Regions from separate parts of the Schinkia azotoformans genome, predicted to be linked through region 1. Evidence: a T-box and tRNA genes for the amino acid it is inferred to sense, from the RefSeq annotation. Region 1 holds a T-box; the other holds one or more tRNA genes.
The links. A T-box is a leader RNA that pairs with one kind of tRNA and senses whether it is charged. The one in region 1 lies ahead of serS (serine--tRNA ligase), so its partner is inferred to be a tRNA-Ser.

Region 1 (9,231 bases):
CGGAATCCCAAGAGCCCATACTGATTTTGCCTCCAATTAAAACTTATTATAAAAATATTGTCGAGATCATTGTCGTTCCTTGACAGTATTGTGTCCAATTGTTAAGCTACTAATAATATTTTTCAGAAATTTATGCGAGGGAGAAGATTTTACCATGTGGGAAAGTAAGTTTAGTAAGGAAGGATTAACATTTGACGATGTGTTGTTAGTTCCGGCTCATTCTAATGTTTTACCAAAAGATGTTAAAGTAAAGACCGTTCTTTCAGAGACATTAAAGCTCAATATTCCATTAATTAGCGCCGGTATGGATACTGTTACAGAAGCAGACATGGCTATTGCAATGGCAAGACAAGGTGGCCTTGGTATTATCCATAAAAACATGTCAGTTGAACAACAAGCTGAGCAGGTAGACAAGGTAAAACGTTCTGAAAGTGGCGTTATTACAAATCCATTCTTTTTAACACCAGAACATCAAGTGTTCGATGCAGAACATTTAATGAGCAAATATCGGATTTCTGGTGTTCCTATCGTTAATAATGAAAACGACCTTAAATTAGTTGGTATTCTAACTAACCGTGACCTTCGCTTTATTCAAGATTACTCAATCAAAATTTATGATGTGATGACAAAAGAAAACTTAGTTACTGCCCCAGTTGGGACAACTTTAGTACAGGCAGAAAAGATTCTCCAACAATATAAAATTGAGAAATTACCTTTAGTTGATAATGAAGGTACATTAAAAGGATTAATCACAATTAAAGATATTGAAAAAGTCATTGAATTTCCTAATTCCGCAAAAGACAGTCAGGGAAGATTGTTGGTTGGAGCAGCAGTTGGTGCAACGGTTGATGCCTTGATTCGCGTTGAAGCATTAGTGAATGCTGGCGTCGATGTAATTGTGATCGATACAGCACACGGACATTCTGAAGGTGTTCTAAAAAGAGTTCGCGAAATTAGAGATGCCTATCCAAATTTAAATATTATTGCAGGTAATGTTGCTACAGGTGAAGGTACGAAGGCGTTAATCGAAGCTGGTGTTAATATTGTTAAAGTTGGTATTGGACCAGGTTCTATTTGTACTACTCGTGTAGTTGCTGGTGTTGGCGTACCGCAAATTACAGCTGTTTATGATTGTGCTACGGAAGCAAGAAAGTATGGTGTTCCAATTATCGCGGACGGCGGTATTAAGTATTCAGGGGATATTGTAAAGGCGATTGCAGCAGGTGCAAATGCTGTTATGCTTGGAAGTATTTTTGCTGGTACAACTGAAAGCCCTGGTGAAACGGAAATTTTCCAAGGCCGTCGTTTTAAAGTATATCGCGGCATGGGTTCTGTTGGAGCTATGGAAAGAGGAAGTAAGGACCGTTATTTCCAAGAAGAAAATCAAAAGTTCGTTCCAGAGGGAATTGAAGGACGTGTTCCATATAAAGGGCCACTAGCCGATATGGTCTATCAATTAGTTGGCGGACTTCGTTCAGGAATGGGATATTGTGGTGCTGAAGACCTTGAGTATTTGCGTGAAAATGGACAATTTATTCGTATGACTGGCGCCGGCTTGCGCGAAAGCCATCCGCATGATGTCCAAATTACAAAAGAATCACCAAATTATTCTGTGTAATTTTCATACACTTGTAAAATTTTAACAACTGTTCTTTTTAAAACAGAGGAGGTTTTCCTCTGTTTTTTTTATGTTAAATTTGATAGAATAGCCGTTGGGATTAAAAAGTAAAATAACCATTGAAGGTAGATCTCTATAGATGGTTTTGAGAAATTATTGGAGGGATTTGAATTGAAAAAACATATAAGGAACAAAGGTTTCCTTTATAGTTTGCTTACACTACTGTTATTTACTACTTTATTTGCAAATTTCCCTACTAAAGCGAGTGCTGTCGAGCTTGGTCTGGAAGCGGAAGCAGCGATCTTAGTTGATGCAAATTCGGGGAAAATCTTATATGAGTTAAACCCAGATATGACTTTACCTCCTGCCAGTATGTCAAAAATGATGACAGAGTATTTATTGCTAGAGGCAATTCACAACAAACAAGTAAGCTGGGACCAGGAAGTATCCATTACTGACTATGTATACAAAATCTCTCAAAATACAAAGCTATCAAATGTTCCGTTAAGAAAGGACATTAAATATACAGTAAGAGAGCTTTACGAATCAATGGCAATCTACTCTGCCAATGGTTCAACAATTGCATTAGCTGAAACAATTGCCGGCTCTGAGACAAATTTCATTAAAATGATGAACGATAAAGCTCAAGCATTAGGGATGGAGGATGCTAAATTCGTCAATTCAACGGGTTTAAATAATCAAGACCTATTAGGCATGCATCCCAAGGGTACTGGTGAAACAGAAGAAAATATGATGTCACCACGATCTGTAGCAATCTTGGCTTACTCCTTACTTAAAGATTATCCTGAGGTTTTGGAAACTGCGAGCATTCCTTTTAAAAAATTCACAAAAGGAATTGATGGCGAAGGAATTAGCATGTTGAACTGGAATGCTATGCTCCCTAATATTCCTGGATATTTACAGCAATTCGCGTACCAAGGTGTAGACGGACTTAAGACAGGTTCTACATCTCTTGCAGGCTATTGCTTCACAGGAACAGCAGAGCGTAATGGAATGAGACTTATAAGTGTTGTCATGAAGACCAATTCGCAATATAAACGTTTTGAAGAAACTAAAAAACTATTTGATTATGGATTTAGTAACTTTGTAGAAAAAGAACTTTTCCCTGCAAACTATCAAGTCAAAAAGCATGATGTCCTAAAGGTTGAAAAGGGAAAACAAAAAGAGGTTCAAATTGCTAGTAAAGAAGCTTTAAAAACTGTAATTAAAACAAATGAAGAAGAGCTATATGAACCAAAGTTAGTATTAGACAAAAAGGCCCTTACGAAAAAAGGCACATTAGTCGCTCCCGCAGAAAAAGGGCAAAAGGTTGGCTACTTAACCTATGAATATAAAGGTGAAAATAACTATGGCTACCTATTAAAAAATGGTGCTGCTAGTGAAAAGGTAGCTATCGTTACACAAACAGGTGTTGAAAAAGCAAATTGGTTCTCATTAACAATGCGGGCGATCGGTGGCTTCTTCGCTGATATTTGGTCAAGTGTAGCCGGTGGTATCGCAGGTTTATTTTCATAATAATACGAAGTAAAAAACAGTAAAATCCATAAAGTCTACGATGGAATATTCGAGTATTCCTAGTAGAATTTATGGATTTTTTATTTTTTTATAAATAAAAATAGGAATTTTCGATATTTTAGGTTAAAATATTTGATAGGCCTTTATTTGTACATGATGATAGTATAAAAAAGATAAAGATAAAGAATGAATACATACATTTAGGAGGAGTTTTTAAAATGTCACAGAATATTGGAACAGAAAGAGTAAAACGTGGAATGGCTGAAATGCAAAAGGGCGGCGTTATTATGGACGTTGTCAATGCAGAGCAGGCTAAAATTGCAGAAGCTGCTGGTGCGGTCGCAGTAATGGCACTTGAGCGTGTACCTGCAGATATTCGTGCAGCTGGTGGAGTTGCTCGTATGGCTGATCCAACAATCGTAGAAGAAGTTATGAACGCTGTGTCAATCCCTGTTATGGCAAAAGCTCGTATTGGTCATATTGTTGAAGCACGCGTTTTAGAAGCAATGGGAGTAGACTACATTGATGAAAGTGAAGTATTAACTCCTGCTGATGAAGTGTATCACATTAATAAGCGTGAATACACAGTTCCATTTGTTTGCGGATGCCGTGATTTAGGCGAAGCATTACGCCGCATTGGTGAAGGTGCTTCTATGTTACGTACTAAAGGTGAACCAGGAACAGGTAATATTGTTGAAGCTGTTCGTCATATGCGTATGGTTCAATCACAAATTCGTCAAGTTGCTGCAATGTCAGAAGATGAGTTAATGACATTCGCTAAAAATATCCAAGCTCCATTTGAGCTAGTTCTTCAAATTAAGCGCGAAGGCAAACTTCCAGTTGTTAACTTTGCTGCTGGCGGTGTTGCAACACCTGCCGATGCTGCATTAATGATGCAATTAGGAGCAGACGGAGTATTCGTTGGTTCAGGTATCTTCAAATCTGACAGCCCTGAAAAGTTTGCTCGTGCAATCGTTGAAGCAACAACTCATTATGAAGACTACAAATTAATTGCTGAGCTTTCAAAAGGCTTAGGAACAGCGATGAAGGGTATTGAAATTTCATCATTACAACCTAGCGAGCGCATGCAAGAGCGTGGCTGGTAATTAGAAAAGCGCAAGCGCCTTGCTTAGCGCCGTACAAACTGGAGGGGCTTCGACTGAGATAAAGGAAACACGGCGAGCGTAGAGAGCCGATGTTGACTTATCGTAGGGAGGAGACCTGAAGTTTGCTAGGCGCTAGGCGCTGGAGCTGGACAATGAAAAACGCAGGCAGATAGAGTAAAAAGGAGAATGTTACATGGTTAAAGTGGGTGTTTTGGCTCTACAAGGGGCTGTAAGAGAACATATTCGCGCCCTTGAAGCAGCAGGTGCAGAAGCAGTTGCCGTTAAAAGGGTTGAACAATTACAAGACATCGACGGTCTTATATTCCCTGGTGGTGAAAGCACGACCATGAGACGTTTAATTGATAAATATGGTTTTTTTGAACCGCTTAAAGAATTTGGAAAAAGCGGCAAGCCGATTTTTGGTACTTGTGCAGGTTTAATCTTGATGGCAAGCAAGCTTGCTGGCGGGGAAAATGCACATTTAGGGTTAATTGACATGACCGTTGAACGTAATGCTTTCGGGCGTCAGGTAGATAGCTTTGAAGCAAGCCTGATGATTACAGATGTCGCCGATGACTTCGTAGGTGTATTCATTCGTGCACCAAGAATACTTGAAGTTGGCAACGATGTTGAAATCATTTGCAAGCATAACGATAAAATTGTTGCAGTTAAACAAGGCAATTTTTTAGCATGTTCATTCCATCCAGAATTAACGGATGATCACCGTATGGCTGAATACTTTGTTAAAATGGTTGAAGGTGCAAAAGAAAAATTAGCTGTATAACAGAAGACTTTTTGTGGTAAAATATAGTTATAAATACGTTATAGTGTTGACGGGAACTAGTAATAATAATTCTTTTTCTAGAGAGTCGGTGGCTGGTGCAAACCGATAAAGGGCTATTGTGAATCCATCCCTGAGCAAAATATTGAACAGCTGTAAGGCCAATGGATAGCTTTAGAGCTAAGTAAGTATTTTCGGTTTGAAAACCGTTATGATTATGAGTGGAAAAAGGGCTAGTGTCTTTTTTCAATCAGGGTGGCAACGCGGGTTAACTCTCGTCCCTTTTTATAGGGACGGGAGTTTTTTGTTTAGAAAAGCGTAAGTGACCGTTTTTCGAGTCGCTGGTCACTGGAGCTAGACAGTGAAACACTAACTATAATAAAGGAGGAACATAAAATGCTTGATATGAAATTTTTACGAGAAAATTTTGCGGGAATTAAAGAAAAGCTGCAATGTCGTGGTGAGGATTTAGGAGACTTTGACCGTTTTGGTGAGTTGGATGCAAGGCGCCGTGAACTCATTGCCGAAGGTGAAGAACTTAAAAGTAAGCGTAATGAAGTTTCAAAGCAAGTATCTGTATTGAAAAGAGAGAAGCAGGATGCTGATCATCTTATTGCTGAAATGAGAGAAGTTGGCGACCGTATTAAAGTACTTGATGATGAATTACGCACTGTGGAAGATGATCTTCAGCTTTTATTGCTTTCTATTCCGAATGTTCCACATGAAACAGTACCGGTTGGTGAGTCTGAGGATGATAACGTTGTTGTTCGCAAATGGGGCGATATTCGACAATTTTCATTTGAAGCAAAGCCACACTGGGATGTTGCAGATACTCTTGGAATCCTTGACTTTGAGCGGGCAGGAAAGGTTACCGGCAGCCGTTTTGTATTTTATAAAGGCCTGGGTGCCCGCCTTGAACGTGCCCTTATCAGCTTTATGATGGATTACCATTCTGACAACCATGGCTATGAGGAAGTAATCCCGCCTTATATGGTAAACAGAGATAGTATGATTGGAACGGGTCAGCTGCCTAAATTTGAAGAGGATGCTTTTAAAATTGATGGCATGGATTATTTCTTAATTCCAACGGCTGAGGTTCCAGTTACTAATATGCATCGTGACGAAATCCTAGATGGAGCAGAACTTCCAATCGCTTATTGCGGCTATAGTGCATGTTTCCGTTCTGAAGCGGGGTCAGCGGGCCGTGATACACGCGGATTAATCCGCCAGCACCAGTTTAATAAAGTTGAACTTGTTCGCTTTGTGAAACCGGAGGATTCTTATGATGAATTAGAAAAACTTACAGGCCATGCTGAGAAAATTCTTCAGTTATTAGGTCTTCCATATCGTGTTATGAGCATGTGTACAGCTGATCTTGGCTTTACTGCTGCTAAAAAATACGATATTGAAGTGTGGCTTCCAAGCTACGACACATATCGAGAAATTTCTTCTTGCAGTAACTTTGAAGCTTTCCAAGCAAGACGTGCCAACATCCGCTTCCGTCGTGAACCAGGTGCAAAACCAGAGCACGTTCATACACTAAACGGATCTGGATTGGCCATTGGCCGTACCGTTTCAGCTATATTAGAGAATTACCAACAAGAAGATGGCAGTGTTGTAATCCCAGAGGTATTAAGACCTTATATGGGAAATGTTGAGGTTATGAAGCCAAAATCAAAATAAACAGCAACAGAGAAGGGGATTCAAACTGAATCCCCTTTAGTCGTTTATTTACTTGTGTACTTTTCTAAAATGGGCACCACCGAAAATGACGGTTGTTATAAAAAATACACCTGCCAGGCTCCATGGTATTATCGGTAATGAGGCAATTGATTTATAATTTTCATCTCCATGGTCTGCCTCAGCAGCAACATCATGTCCGGCAGTTTCCCCTTCAACATGGGCTGCCCCAGATTCTGTTCCGTGGCCTTCACCATGTTCTTCCCCTTCCGCATAGTGCGTAAATTGAACATAGGCTTCGACATAGTCTCTTCCTGCTTCAACATCATTTACATCAAAGTCCTTTGTCTCAAGAACACGAGCAAATCTTTCTTCCAAACCAGGCATTCTTTCTTCTTCAATTAGTCCTTCAAAGGCATCCAAATTGCCTGCTTCAATACTTTTATCTGCCGCCATTACTGCCTCATCAACAGGTGTGCCTTCTGGCTGAACTCCTGTATATGGGGCGCCTTCACCGGCACGGTGAATTCTAACTAAGTTTTGAAAGAAATATTGGTCAGCAAGATCTTGTGACTCCGGACCGGTGCTTCTGACCTTCATAACCAGGTCAAAGGCATCCTTTACCTCTTTTTCATCTTCTTCGGAAACCCACTTTAAAATGTAATCAATATTATTTGTTTCTAATGCTTTTTGGGCGTCATGTATTACCGGGCCGTCCATTGTATCACAATGGGCGCTTGCCATTGTAGGTATAGAAGCAGCAATCGCCACACTTATTAGTGCTGCTCCAAAAACTTTTGGTATTTTAATTTTTTTCATGAAAAATTGCCTCCCTAAAATAATTTAATTTTGATCTATGCTTTTATGTTAGAGAGACTTTTTGAACTGGATTTGTTCTAATTGTGAACTTTTTTGTCAATTTAAGCTGACTTTAGACTAAAACTAAAGGTAGAGCCTTCATTTACGGTACTCTTAGCCCATGCTTTCCCTTCTAAACGGTTCATAATTTCTTGAACAAGGGATAGACCTAAGCCTGCCCCTTCTTTTGATAAAGGACGATCCTTATCGACCTTATAAAACCTTTTCCAAATATGTTTAAGTTCTTCTGGATAAATGCCGACTCCTGTATCACTTACATGGACATGGACTTCATTTTCATGGGGAACGGCTTTAACCGTTATCGTTCCATCTTCTGGCGTAAAGCGAATGGCATTCGTAATATAGTTAATCAGGACCTGTTCTATTAAATCTTCATCCCCAATTACATTTGGCAACTGGGAAGGTAAATCTGTTTCTAAATTAATGAATTGGTCTTGTGCTAAAGGCATGAGTTTTTCTACGGAAAGGTTGATAACCTCTGGTAATGGAATTTCTCTTTTGTTGACTTTAATTTGACCCGATTCAATTCGGGATAAATCTAACAGACTGTTAACAAGTCGATGGAGCCGGATCGTTTCTTTTAAAATGATTCTTAAATACTTATGGTCCTGTTCTTTGCTATTGATGACGCCATCTAACATTCCTTCTAGATATCCACGGACAGAGGTTAGTGGGGTCCTGAGTTCATGTGAGGCATTAGCCACAAACTCTCTTTGCATGCGTTCCATGGCTACCATTTTATTTTTTTCATTTTCTAAATCCTGCAGTGTTTTATCAAGAGTCTGTCTCATATTATTAAAAGTCAAAGCTAATTTCCCAATCTCATCAGCAGAGTGGACTTTGGGCTGGTGGGTAAAGTTCCCTTTCATCATTTCCAATGAGGCCTTTGTTATTTCGTTAATAGGTCTCGTAATCGACTGGGAGATAAAATAACTAACAAACGCAACAATGATAAGCGAAGTAATTCCCGCAAAGATTACAATTTTCAAGGCTTCAATCACACTTGCCGTAATATCCGAGAGGGGATTACATACAAAAATAACCCCGATTACTTCACGTCCGGCAAGGATAGGTACGGCTACTGAGAGTACAGGGTCATCAATATATTTTACAAAGCCATGACTTGTAATGATTTCGCCGTTTAAGGCTCTTTCAAGTTGGTCCGTTTTTGGCTGCAAATGATTTGTAATGGATTGGTCTTCTAATTCACTGATTAGCTTGCCATCTTTATTTACAATCCACATTCTCGATGTATTCACTAGATTATAATGATCAATGATTTGAATGCTTTCCTTCAATTGGCTATTTTTCAAATGGGGACTTAACAGCCCTGCCATTTTTTCGCCTTGTGTGATTAACTGATGTTCTTTTTCGTTAAAATAATAGCTTTTAAAGAAAAGGTAAAAAAATAAAATGGCGACTGTAATACTAAGCAGTGTTATTAATACATACGTTTTGAGGAGTTTGCTAAATAAGGTTTTTTTCACTTTTGATCACCTCAAACTTATAGCCTACACCCCATACTGTTTGAAGATAAGTATAGGGATGGTTCCCTTCTATTTTTCGGCGCAGTCGCTTAATATGTGTATCGACTGTTCGGGTATCGCCTAGATAAGCATAGCCCCAAATTT
Region 2 (9,231 bases), on a different contig from region 1:
ATTGTGTTTCCGATTCCTTTGCTTAAAATGGCACCCAAGCCAGCTGCACTTTTTACAGTACCCGCAAAAAGTGTTCCAGATTCGGTAATACCTAAATGCAAAGGATAATCAAAGGCTTTTGCTGCTTTTTCATAGGCCTCAATGGCAAGATGTACATCAGATGCTTTTAGTGACACGATAATGTTGTGAAAATCAAGGTCTTCAAGAATTTTAATATGGTGTAGTGCACTTTCAACCATACCATCTGCTGTAGGATAGCCGTATTTATCCAAAATTCGTTTTTCTAAAGAACCGGCATTAACACCGATACGGATCGGTACGCCTTTTTCCTTAGCAGCTTTAACGACAGCTTCCACTTTTTCACGTTTGCCAATATTACCGGGATTGATTCTGATTTTATCTGCACCGCCTTCAATTGCTTTTAATGCGAGGCGATAATCAAAGTGTATGTCTACGACAAGTGGGATATTTATTCGTTTTTTTATTTCAGCAATTGCGTTTGCTGCTTTCTCGTCTGGGCAGGCAACACGAACAATTTGACAGCCGGCCTCTTCCAATCGATTTATTTGTGCAACCGTTGCATCAACATCGTGTGTTTTGGTTGTAGTCATACTTTGAATAACAACTTCATTATTACCGCCAATCGTTAAATTACCAACTTTAATTGGGCGGGTTTTTGTACGATGTGTTATTTCACTCATGCGAAAAACGCTCCTTCATAATGGTATACCCATCTATTGTATCAATGTATTCAAAAAAATGACAACTTTTTTATTGATGGAGAGGAGCATTATTCTTTATCTGTATAAACTGGAAATTTATAAACCTTTCCAATTTGGATCATTTCCGGTTCTGTCTTAGGATTTAATAGCTGAAAGTCAGTTATTAACTGTGAAATGGAAACGGGTAGTGGTCCGTCTTGAATTTGTTCAACGATGGATAGTACAGTTTGTCCGGCAGCTACTTTTACCTCTTGGTAATATAACTCTTCTTCTTTTCCAGTGTTAACACTCTTTTGTTCCTGTTCGTTCGCTTTTTCTACTGTTAATTCTTTTGCTGTTGCGTTTTCACTTTGTTTACTTTCTTTATTTTGTAGTAAAACGATGGAGGTTGGTTTACTTAAGACACCGGCACTTAAATCATAATAGATTACATAGGTAATAAACAAAACAAGCAAAGTAAGAAGTAATTTTCTCATAATATTCACCGTCTTAATCGTTTTACTACACTTTATGCTTGTCTTTTGAAAATATGATAGTTTTATACGGAAATTTTCGGTGAATCTAGTAATTTTATTGATTCTTTTACCTTTATATCTTTTACAGCGATCTGCTTCCCTTTTTTCTTTTTCCGATTTGTCAATATGGTTGCTCCTTTTTAAAAGTAGAATATGTTTGATATGTTATATAATTTTGGCAAAAAAAGAGCTACCTATTCAGGCAGCTGTTCTTCATTACTTGGGGCTTTTGCTTTCGGGATTTCTTTAATAATTAAATATAAAACAATGATCGCGGTTGCCCAGTATAGTAAAAATGCAAAAGGGATCGTAATTTTTAACGTATCGGTAATGGCAAAAAAGAGAGTTGGTATTGTTACCGCATAGGCAGATAGAATCCATAGATTTTGGTAGCGGAGCTTTCTGTTCATTTGTTTTGCAACCATTATTCCGATTAAAGCTAGGAACGAGACGCCAATAAATTTTAGACTAGACTGGAATAAATAAATGAATATAAATAAAATTGGGAGAATGACTAAAACAATCGAATCCAACTTATCTGTAAAACCTACTACCGTATCTTTGTTTAATGTTATGTTTCCAAATGAAGAATAGGGCAGGCGCTGTGAATCTGTCTCATTTACCAGTATCGCTTCTTTCTTTAATAAACCAATTGCATTGGAATGTTTTGAAACATCGCTCGCAGATACCTCACCAGTTGTATCAAAAATAAAGGTAAAGCCGCTTTCGATGTCTTCCTTTATAATTGGAGATTTAATTTCCGATGTTAGGATGCCATTTTTAAGTTCAAAATTTGGTAGGTCATTGATGATCTTTGTATTTGTAATGGAGGCCCAATTAAGAAAGTCCATCCCAAGTGAAATACTTGTTATTAAAGTGGAAATGAACATTAATAGAAACACATAGCCAATTGTCTTACCTATTCCTTGAAATCGAAAGAGCGCAACATCTTTAGGAGAATAGATGCTTTTTCCTAATTGCTTAAATATATTCATTTTTATAGACACACTTCCCTTCATGGCATATCTTACCTATCTATTCAAAAAGATACAAGTAAAATAATTATTGAGTTTTGCTCTTTAAAATGTTATATTATTTTAGCAGTCGTTATTCATAGTTTCAAAAGTATTTTAAAAAGAGTTGACATAATTAAGATTGTTTGATATATTAAAAAATGTCGCTAAACAATATTCCACAGTAGCTCAGTGGTAGAGCTATCGGCTGTTAACCGATCGGTCGCAGGTTCGAATCCTGCCTGTGGAGCCATTTTATTATGGCGGTGTAGCTCAGCTGGCTAGAGCGTACGGTTCATACCCGTAAGGTCGGGGGTTCGATCCCCTCCGCCGCTATTTCTTTCATCTATAGACATGGCGACTGTGGCGAAGTGGTGAACGCACCGGATTGTGGCTCCGGCACTCGTGGGTTCGATCCCCATCAGTCGCCCCATACTACTATAACTAGAATGGACCCTTAGCTCAGCTGGTTAGAGCTATCGGCTCATAACCGATCGGTCGCAGGTTCGAGTCCTGCAGGGTCCACCATTTCTATATTATATTATTTAACGCGGAGGAATACCCAAGTCCGGCTGAAGGGATCGGTCTTGAAAACCGACAGGCGGGTTAAACCGCGCGGGGGTTCGAATCCCTCTTCCTCCGCCATAAATTTAATTATTATTTTACCATCGCGGGGTGGAGCACGACCGAATAAGCTTCATCGAATCCGCATCAGCGTACCGACCGAAACGCTTCTTGAATAATCTTTCTGAGGTCGGGACGACAAAGGGACAGTCGTTTCTATGCAAACTTTGAAGGAAGCACAATATTATATATTTTTTACCATCGCGGGGTGGAGCAGTCTGGTAGCTCGTCGGGCTCATAACCCGAAGGTCGTAGGTTCAAATCCTGCCCCCGCAACCAAATACATAACTATGGCTCGATAGCTCAGTCGGTAGAGCAGAGGACTGAAAATCCTCGTGTCGGCAGTTCGATTCTGTCTCGAGCCACTCTAAAAAACATCCTTTATAAGGGTGTTTTTATTTTGAATAAATAATGGCTTGGTTGGAAAAAATTATGTTGTTATGTAAAATTTTGAGGTTTTAAATTTGAAAAAGTGTGGAATAAGTGTTAATGTAAGAGCGAAAGATACTTTTGAAACAAAAAAGTATAAAAATCCAAAAATTAACATCTACATAATTAACTAGGAGGAGATTTTATTATGGCTAAATTTGAATTACCACAATTACCTTATGCATATGATGCATTAGAACCACATGTTGATGCTAGAACTATGGAAATCCATCATACGAAACACCACAATACTTATGTAACAAACTTAAATAACGCACTTGAAGGAAATGACGAGCTTTTAAGCAAATCTGTTGAAGAAGTTATTTCAAACCTTGATGCTGTTCCTGAAGCAGCACGTACTGCAGTTCGCAATAACGGTGGTGGTCATGCTAACCATTCATTATTCTGGACTGTTATGAGTCCAAATGGTGGTGGCGCACCAACTGGTGAACTTGCTGACGCAATCGCTCAAAAATTTGGTAGCTTTGATGCTTTTAAAGAAGAGTTCGCTAAAGCAGCTACAACCCGTTTTGGTTCAGGTTGGGCTTGGTTAGCAGTTAACAATGGACAGCTTGAAGTGACTAGCACACCAAACCAAGATTCTCCATTAATGGAAGGCAAAACGCCAATTCTTGGTCTAGATGTTTGGGAGCATGCTTATTACTTAAACTACCAAAACCGTCGTCCCGACTACGTAAGTGCATTCTGGAACGTAATAAATTGGGAAGAAGTTACAAAACGCTATAACGCTGCAAAATAATAATAAAAATACACAAAACAAAAGGTATGCAAATTCGAATATGAATTCGCATACCTTCTTTTTTTGGCAAGACCAGATTTTATATTTTTTTATCGACATTATTGAATATGATTGGAGAATACTGAAAATACTTTTAATGCCATAAATAATAAGTAGTTTATTGGGAGGGATTTCTGAAACATGCTGATGGAGTGTTTGATCCTTGTAGCAATGTGGCTGTTCGGTTTTCTTGGCTTTATTTTGTTTATTCCACACAAAGAATGGCGCAAGGGATTCTTAGCATTCTTAATGTTTCAAGCAATCGTCTGGCTTTGCGATATGCCCTCTTTTCAATTTGGCTTATTAAGTGCACCTGTGCGGGTGTTGCCGAAAGCGACAGATCTCCCCCTAACAATTAATTATTTTTTCTATCCAGTATTGTTTTCAATATTTTACGTCAATAAGAGAGCAAAGGGCAGTCTATGGTCTAGAATTACATACTTTTTTGTTTGGGTCTCTATTATCACGTTGTTTGATGTTGTTATCGAGAGATTTACAGATTTATTAGAATATGGATTACTGTCATGGTGGGGGATGTGGATTTACATTTGGCTTCTCTTTTTCGTGAGTCAAGTCTGCTGTAATTGGTTCTTTAAGGACAAAGCCCTGTTTCGAGCAGAGATATGGAGTACAAAATGAGAATTGAATGGTGGATCTTGCTATCGGTGTACGCAGTGGCAACAGGAATTGTTTTCTTCATACCCAAAAATAAACTTCGACTTGCGGTAGTGGCGTTTTTGTTCACACAGATTATTACCTTTCTTATAGGTTTGGTGGTTGTAGAGTTGGGTCTTCTTAAATATCCTATTCGTTTGTTTACTACTATCAATCGGACGAGTTTCACGTTTGAATATTATGCTTTTCCAGTCGTATGTTCCGCCTTTAATGTATGGTATCCCAATGATCGAAGTGCTCTTATTCAATTGGGTTATTATGTTGGAGTAGGCTCTTTGTTGACTTTGGTTGAAGTCATTATCGAAAAATATACCGATCTCATTGAATACATACACTGGGAATGGTATATTACTTTGCTAACAATATGTCTTTCGTTTTTCGTAACTCGTTTATTTTGCGTCTGGTTTTTCGAAAAGGGACGTTCAAATACATAATATGTAATCTTAATTAATTCGAAGCGGGAAAAACTCCATAAACTATGGTATAGTGAAATCTAATTAATGGTAGAAAGGGGATGTTTTTTTATGCGTAGCAAGCAAGAGCTTGAGATTGTAGCAATTGGGGAGGTATGTGCACAATAATTCACAGGCATAAACCTCCCAAAGGTTATAATCTAAACTTTAGGAGGCAATCAAGTTGAATAAAATTGATATGAAAAATATAGGGCTAACTGAAAGGTTTATACTGGAAGCCAATCAATATAAAGGTTTTTATATTGGCCGAATTTCATCCCAATCTAAAAATCTGTATAAGGTTTTAACGGAAAAAGGTGAGATTAAAGCTAATATTTCTGGAAAGCTTCGCCACAGTGTAATTGAACTGTCTGAATATCCTGCTGTTGGAGATTTTGTAATGGTTGACCGAGTGGACAACTCAGATGGCAACGGTATTATTCACCATGTACTAACACGTAAAAGTGTTTTTGCACGTAAAGTAGCAGGTTCTACAAATGATACTCAAGTTGTTGCTGCTAACATTGATACAGTTTTTATTTGTATGTCACTGAACAATGATTTTAATCTTCGAAGGTTAGAGCGCTACCTTTCTATCGCTTGGGATAGCGGTGCAACACCAGTTATTGTGCTTACAAAATCCGATCTATGTCAGGAAGTAGAGGTAAGACTTAACGAAATATCATCTATCGCATTTGGTATAGATGTGCTTGTTACAACAAGTATTTCTGATGATGGATATCAACCATTAAAAAGCTATCTTTTTAGTGGTCGAACAATAGCCCTTATTGGCTCATCTGGAGTTGGGAAATCATCCTTAATTAATCGTCTTCTCGGTCAAACTATATTAGAAACAAAAGAGATAAGAAATGATGATAAGGGCAGACATACTACTACAAGACGTGAACTGATTATGTTGCCGAATTTAGGTGTTGTTATAGACACTCCGGGAATGAGGGAGCTTGGAATTATTAGCGCTGATTTAACGAAATCGTTTGCTGATATTACCGAGCTTGCTTCTAATTGCCGTTTTAACGATTGTACCCATCAAAGTGAGCCCAACTGTGTTGTGCAAAAAGCGATTAAAGATGGTATTTTGTCGGCAGAAAGGCTAGAGAGTTACAGAAAACTTGGCAGGGAAACTAAGTATGATGGCTTGAATTCTAAAATGATTGAAAAAGAAAAGATAAATGAAATGTTTAGTGGCATGGGTGGCATGAAAAATGCTAGAAAATTCCTAAAAGAACAAAATAGGAAAAAAAGAAGATAAAACTTTAGAACAAAAAAGCCTAATTTCTCAATTTTAACTGAGAAATTAGGCTTTTTTACAAAAACTCAAATCCGAATGATTGCATGATATGACTTGCAGAAAGAATCTAATTTTCAATCAGTGTATCGAGGGAAAATGTCCTAAAAAATATAGAAATGATTTTGCCCTTCACTACCAATGGATTGATAAGGAAAGCTTAGATATTCTTATGAAAAGTACTTATCACAGACAATAATAAGTATTAAGAAGTGCCATTAAGATTTTATATATAAGTGCTTGCTTTTATTTACTCTTTAGTTTCCATTTGTTCAACTTCATTGATATAGCGATAAATAGTTGCTTCACTACTATCTAATAGCTTTGCGACTTCAGTTACAGCACCTTTTAGTAATCGGTATACACCTGCTTTTTTGCCTACACAAAGAATTATTTTTGTCAATCGAATGACGTATGTCAACTCTTTTTGGAATTGGTTTGTTTTGAAGTATCATTGACAATTGTTTGCTATCATTATAGAATTGTTTTTTTGGAAGAAAAAGAGGTGAGTAATTTTGAATGTAGAACAGCGGAAAAAGATAATAGTATTGATGATTAATATGTTCATCGCCATTGGAAGCTTCGGGATTATTATCCCTATTTTGCCAGCGTATTTAGAGTCCATCAACCAAGGTGGTACTGCCGCGGGATTAATGATTGCTCTATTTGCAGGAGCGCAATTAATCTTTTCTCCGATTGCGGGAAAATGGGCTGATCAATATGGGCGTAGGAAGATGATTATTTATGGATTGATAGGTTTGACGATTTCCATGTTTGTGTTTTACGGCTTTAATTCAATTTGGTGGCTTTATGTATCACGTGTCATTGGCGGTATTGGAGCTGCATTGCTCATACCTGCTATTTTTGCCTATATAGCAGATATTACTACGGTGGATCAACGAGCAAAAGGTAATAGCTTAATATCAGCAGCTATGTCTCTAGGAATTGTCATTGGACCAGGGATAGGTGGCTTTTTAGCGGATTTTGGATTGAAGATGCCGTTATTAATATCTGCACTTGTATCACTAGTTGCTGTATTATTTTCTATCTTTATCCTTAAGGAAAGTAGCACAACTGAATCAAAGGATTTATCTACAGATGATGAATCAATGGGTAGAAAGATGGTTCGCTCCGTGAAAATGCCTTATTTTATCCCTCTTATTATTACGCTTGTAATGAGTTTCGGTTTAATGGCATACGAATCCGTTCTTGGTCTTTTTGTCGATAATCAATTTGGTGCAACTCCACAAGAAATTGCGATAATGGTTACATCTACGGGAATTGTAAGCGTCATAGCTCAGCTTTTTGTCGTTGATCGTATCGTTAGCCGCTTTGGAGAAGTAGTTGTCTTAAATATCTTTATAGGAGTAACAACAATTGGGTTTCTTCTTTCACTCTTTGCATCTAGCTATATACTTTTCTTTGGAATTACACTTTTAATTTTTCTTGCTACTTCCATTCTTCGTCCTGTTCTAAATACACTTATCTCTAAAATGGCTGGTAATGAACAAGGCTTTGCTATGGGCATGAATAATGCTTACATGAGTATCGGGAATATTTTAGGACCCACCCTTGCTGGGCTGTTATATGATGTCAATATTATTTATCCATTTATTATGGGCCTTATTTTTCTAGTCCTGACAATGTTAGTGACGATAATGTGGCAGAAACGCTTAGATAATAAAAGTAAGCAGATAAAACTTGGTGAACTATAAAAATAATGAGAAAGCTGTCCCTAAAAAATGGGGCAGCTTTTTCAATTGAATTAATACAAACTTTCAATTGGAACATTATCTGGTAGTTTAAATGGATTTTCTTTATTTATCCTGTCATAAAACATGATGCCATCTAAATGATCGATTTCATGTTGGATAACGATGGAATAATATCCTTTAAATTTCAAAATCACTTCTTGCCCAGTTATGTCATATGCTTTTACTTTAATTCTCTCATATCTCGGAACTAATCCCTCCACTTCCCTATCAACCGAAAGGCAACCTTCTCCTTCAGGTAGATAAATCATATTAAGAGAATGACTAATAATTTTTGGATTAATTAACATATATTCTTTATCTTTATCATCAAAAAGTGCTGCAAACATACGTTTATCAAGCCCAATTTGATTTGCAGATAACCCTACTCCAGGGCGAAGTTTATATTTTTTTGAGATATTTGGATCTTGGCTGTTTTTTAAATATTGAAGCATGCATAGCAAAGCATCTTTATCTTCACTTGAAACAGGAAGGTCAACTTCTTGGGTTTTTTTACGTAATATTGCAGCACCTTCTCTAACTATATCATTCATTGTAATTATGTATTCCGCGCCAAACTTACTCATATATAAACACCTCGTCCACTTTTCTATTTAGAACTTTTGCAATTTTAAATGCTACTTCAAGAGTAGGATCATACTTATCATTTTCAATACAATTAATCGTTTGCCTCACGACTCCACATTCTTTAGCAAGAGTTTCTTGGGTAATTCCTAATTTTTTTCTCAACACTTTAATAATATTTTTCAAATTCATTACCTCGTTTGTCAAAAACTTTAGACATTTATCATACCGTACCATGGCAGGAATGTCCAATATTACTGGCCAAATAAATTATTTGCATATCTCTATCCTAACTAAGGAACAATAATTGCTAGTACATAAAGGGGAGTCAGCAATGAACCGATTTTTACAAAAGATTAC

Region 2: it has a tRNA-Ser gene. The T-box ahead of serS (serine--tRNA ligase) is inferred to sense a tRNA for this amino acid. The anticodon was not compared.

Annotation. Positions count from the first base shown of each region.
Region 1 covers NZ_JARSMD010000027.1:18,966-28,196, reverse strand. The annotation lists gene P9E47_RS16870 (YaaC family protein) at 1-19, opposite strand, end outside; gene guaB (IMP dehydrogenase) at 155-1,618, shown strand; gene P9E47_RS16860 (D-alanyl-D-alanine carboxypeptidase family protein) at 1,790-3,154, shown strand; gene pdxS (pyridoxal 5'-phosphate synthase lyase subunit PdxS) at 3,373-4,260, shown strand; gene pdxT (pyridoxal 5'-phosphate synthase glutaminase subunit PdxT) at 4,454-5,044, shown strand; T-box leader at 5,082-5,327, shown strand; gene serS (serine--tRNA ligase) at 5,438-6,724, shown strand; gene P9E47_RS16840 (DUF6448 family protein) at 6,773-7,540, opposite strand; gene P9E47_RS16835 (sensor histidine kinase) at 7,642-9,087, opposite strand; gene P9E47_RS16830 (response regulator transcription factor) at 9,068-9,231, opposite strand, start outside.
Region 2 covers NZ_JARSMD010000007.1:7,850-17,080, forward strand. The annotation lists gene ispG (flavodoxin-dependent (E)-4-hydroxy-3-methylbut-2-enyl-diphosphate synthase) at 1-701, opposite strand, end outside; gene P9E47_RS03420 (hypothetical protein) at 791-1,198, opposite strand; gene P9E47_RS03425 (DUF1189 domain-containing protein) at 1,432-2,232, opposite strand; tRNA gene P9E47_RS03430 (tRNA-Asn) at 2,429-2,503, shown strand; tRNA gene P9E47_RS03435 (tRNA-Met) at 2,513-2,586, shown strand; tRNA gene P9E47_RS03440 (tRNA-His) at 2,608-2,683, shown strand; tRNA gene P9E47_RS03445 (tRNA-Ile) at 2,702-2,778, shown strand; tRNA gene P9E47_RS03450 (tRNA-Ser) at 2,803-2,895, shown strand; tRNA gene P9E47_RS03455 (tRNA-Met) at 3,077-3,153, shown strand; tRNA gene P9E47_RS03460 (tRNA-Phe) at 3,167-3,239, shown strand; gene P9E47_RS03465 (superoxide dismutase) at 3,452-4,063, shown strand; gene P9E47_RS03470 (CBO0543 family protein) at 4,244-4,741, shown strand; gene P9E47_RS03475 (CBO0543 family protein) at 4,738-5,211, shown strand; gene rsgA (ribosome small subunit-dependent GTPase A) at 5,414-6,499, shown strand; gene P9E47_RS03485 (helix-turn-helix domain-containing protein) at 6,786-6,938, opposite strand; gene P9E47_RS03490 (MFS transporter) at 7,051-8,250, shown strand; gene def (peptide deformylase) at 8,301-8,873, opposite strand; gene P9E47_RS03500 (helix-turn-helix transcriptional regulator) at 8,866-9,057, opposite strand; gene P9E47_RS03505 (MFS transporter) at 9,206-9,231, shown strand, end outside.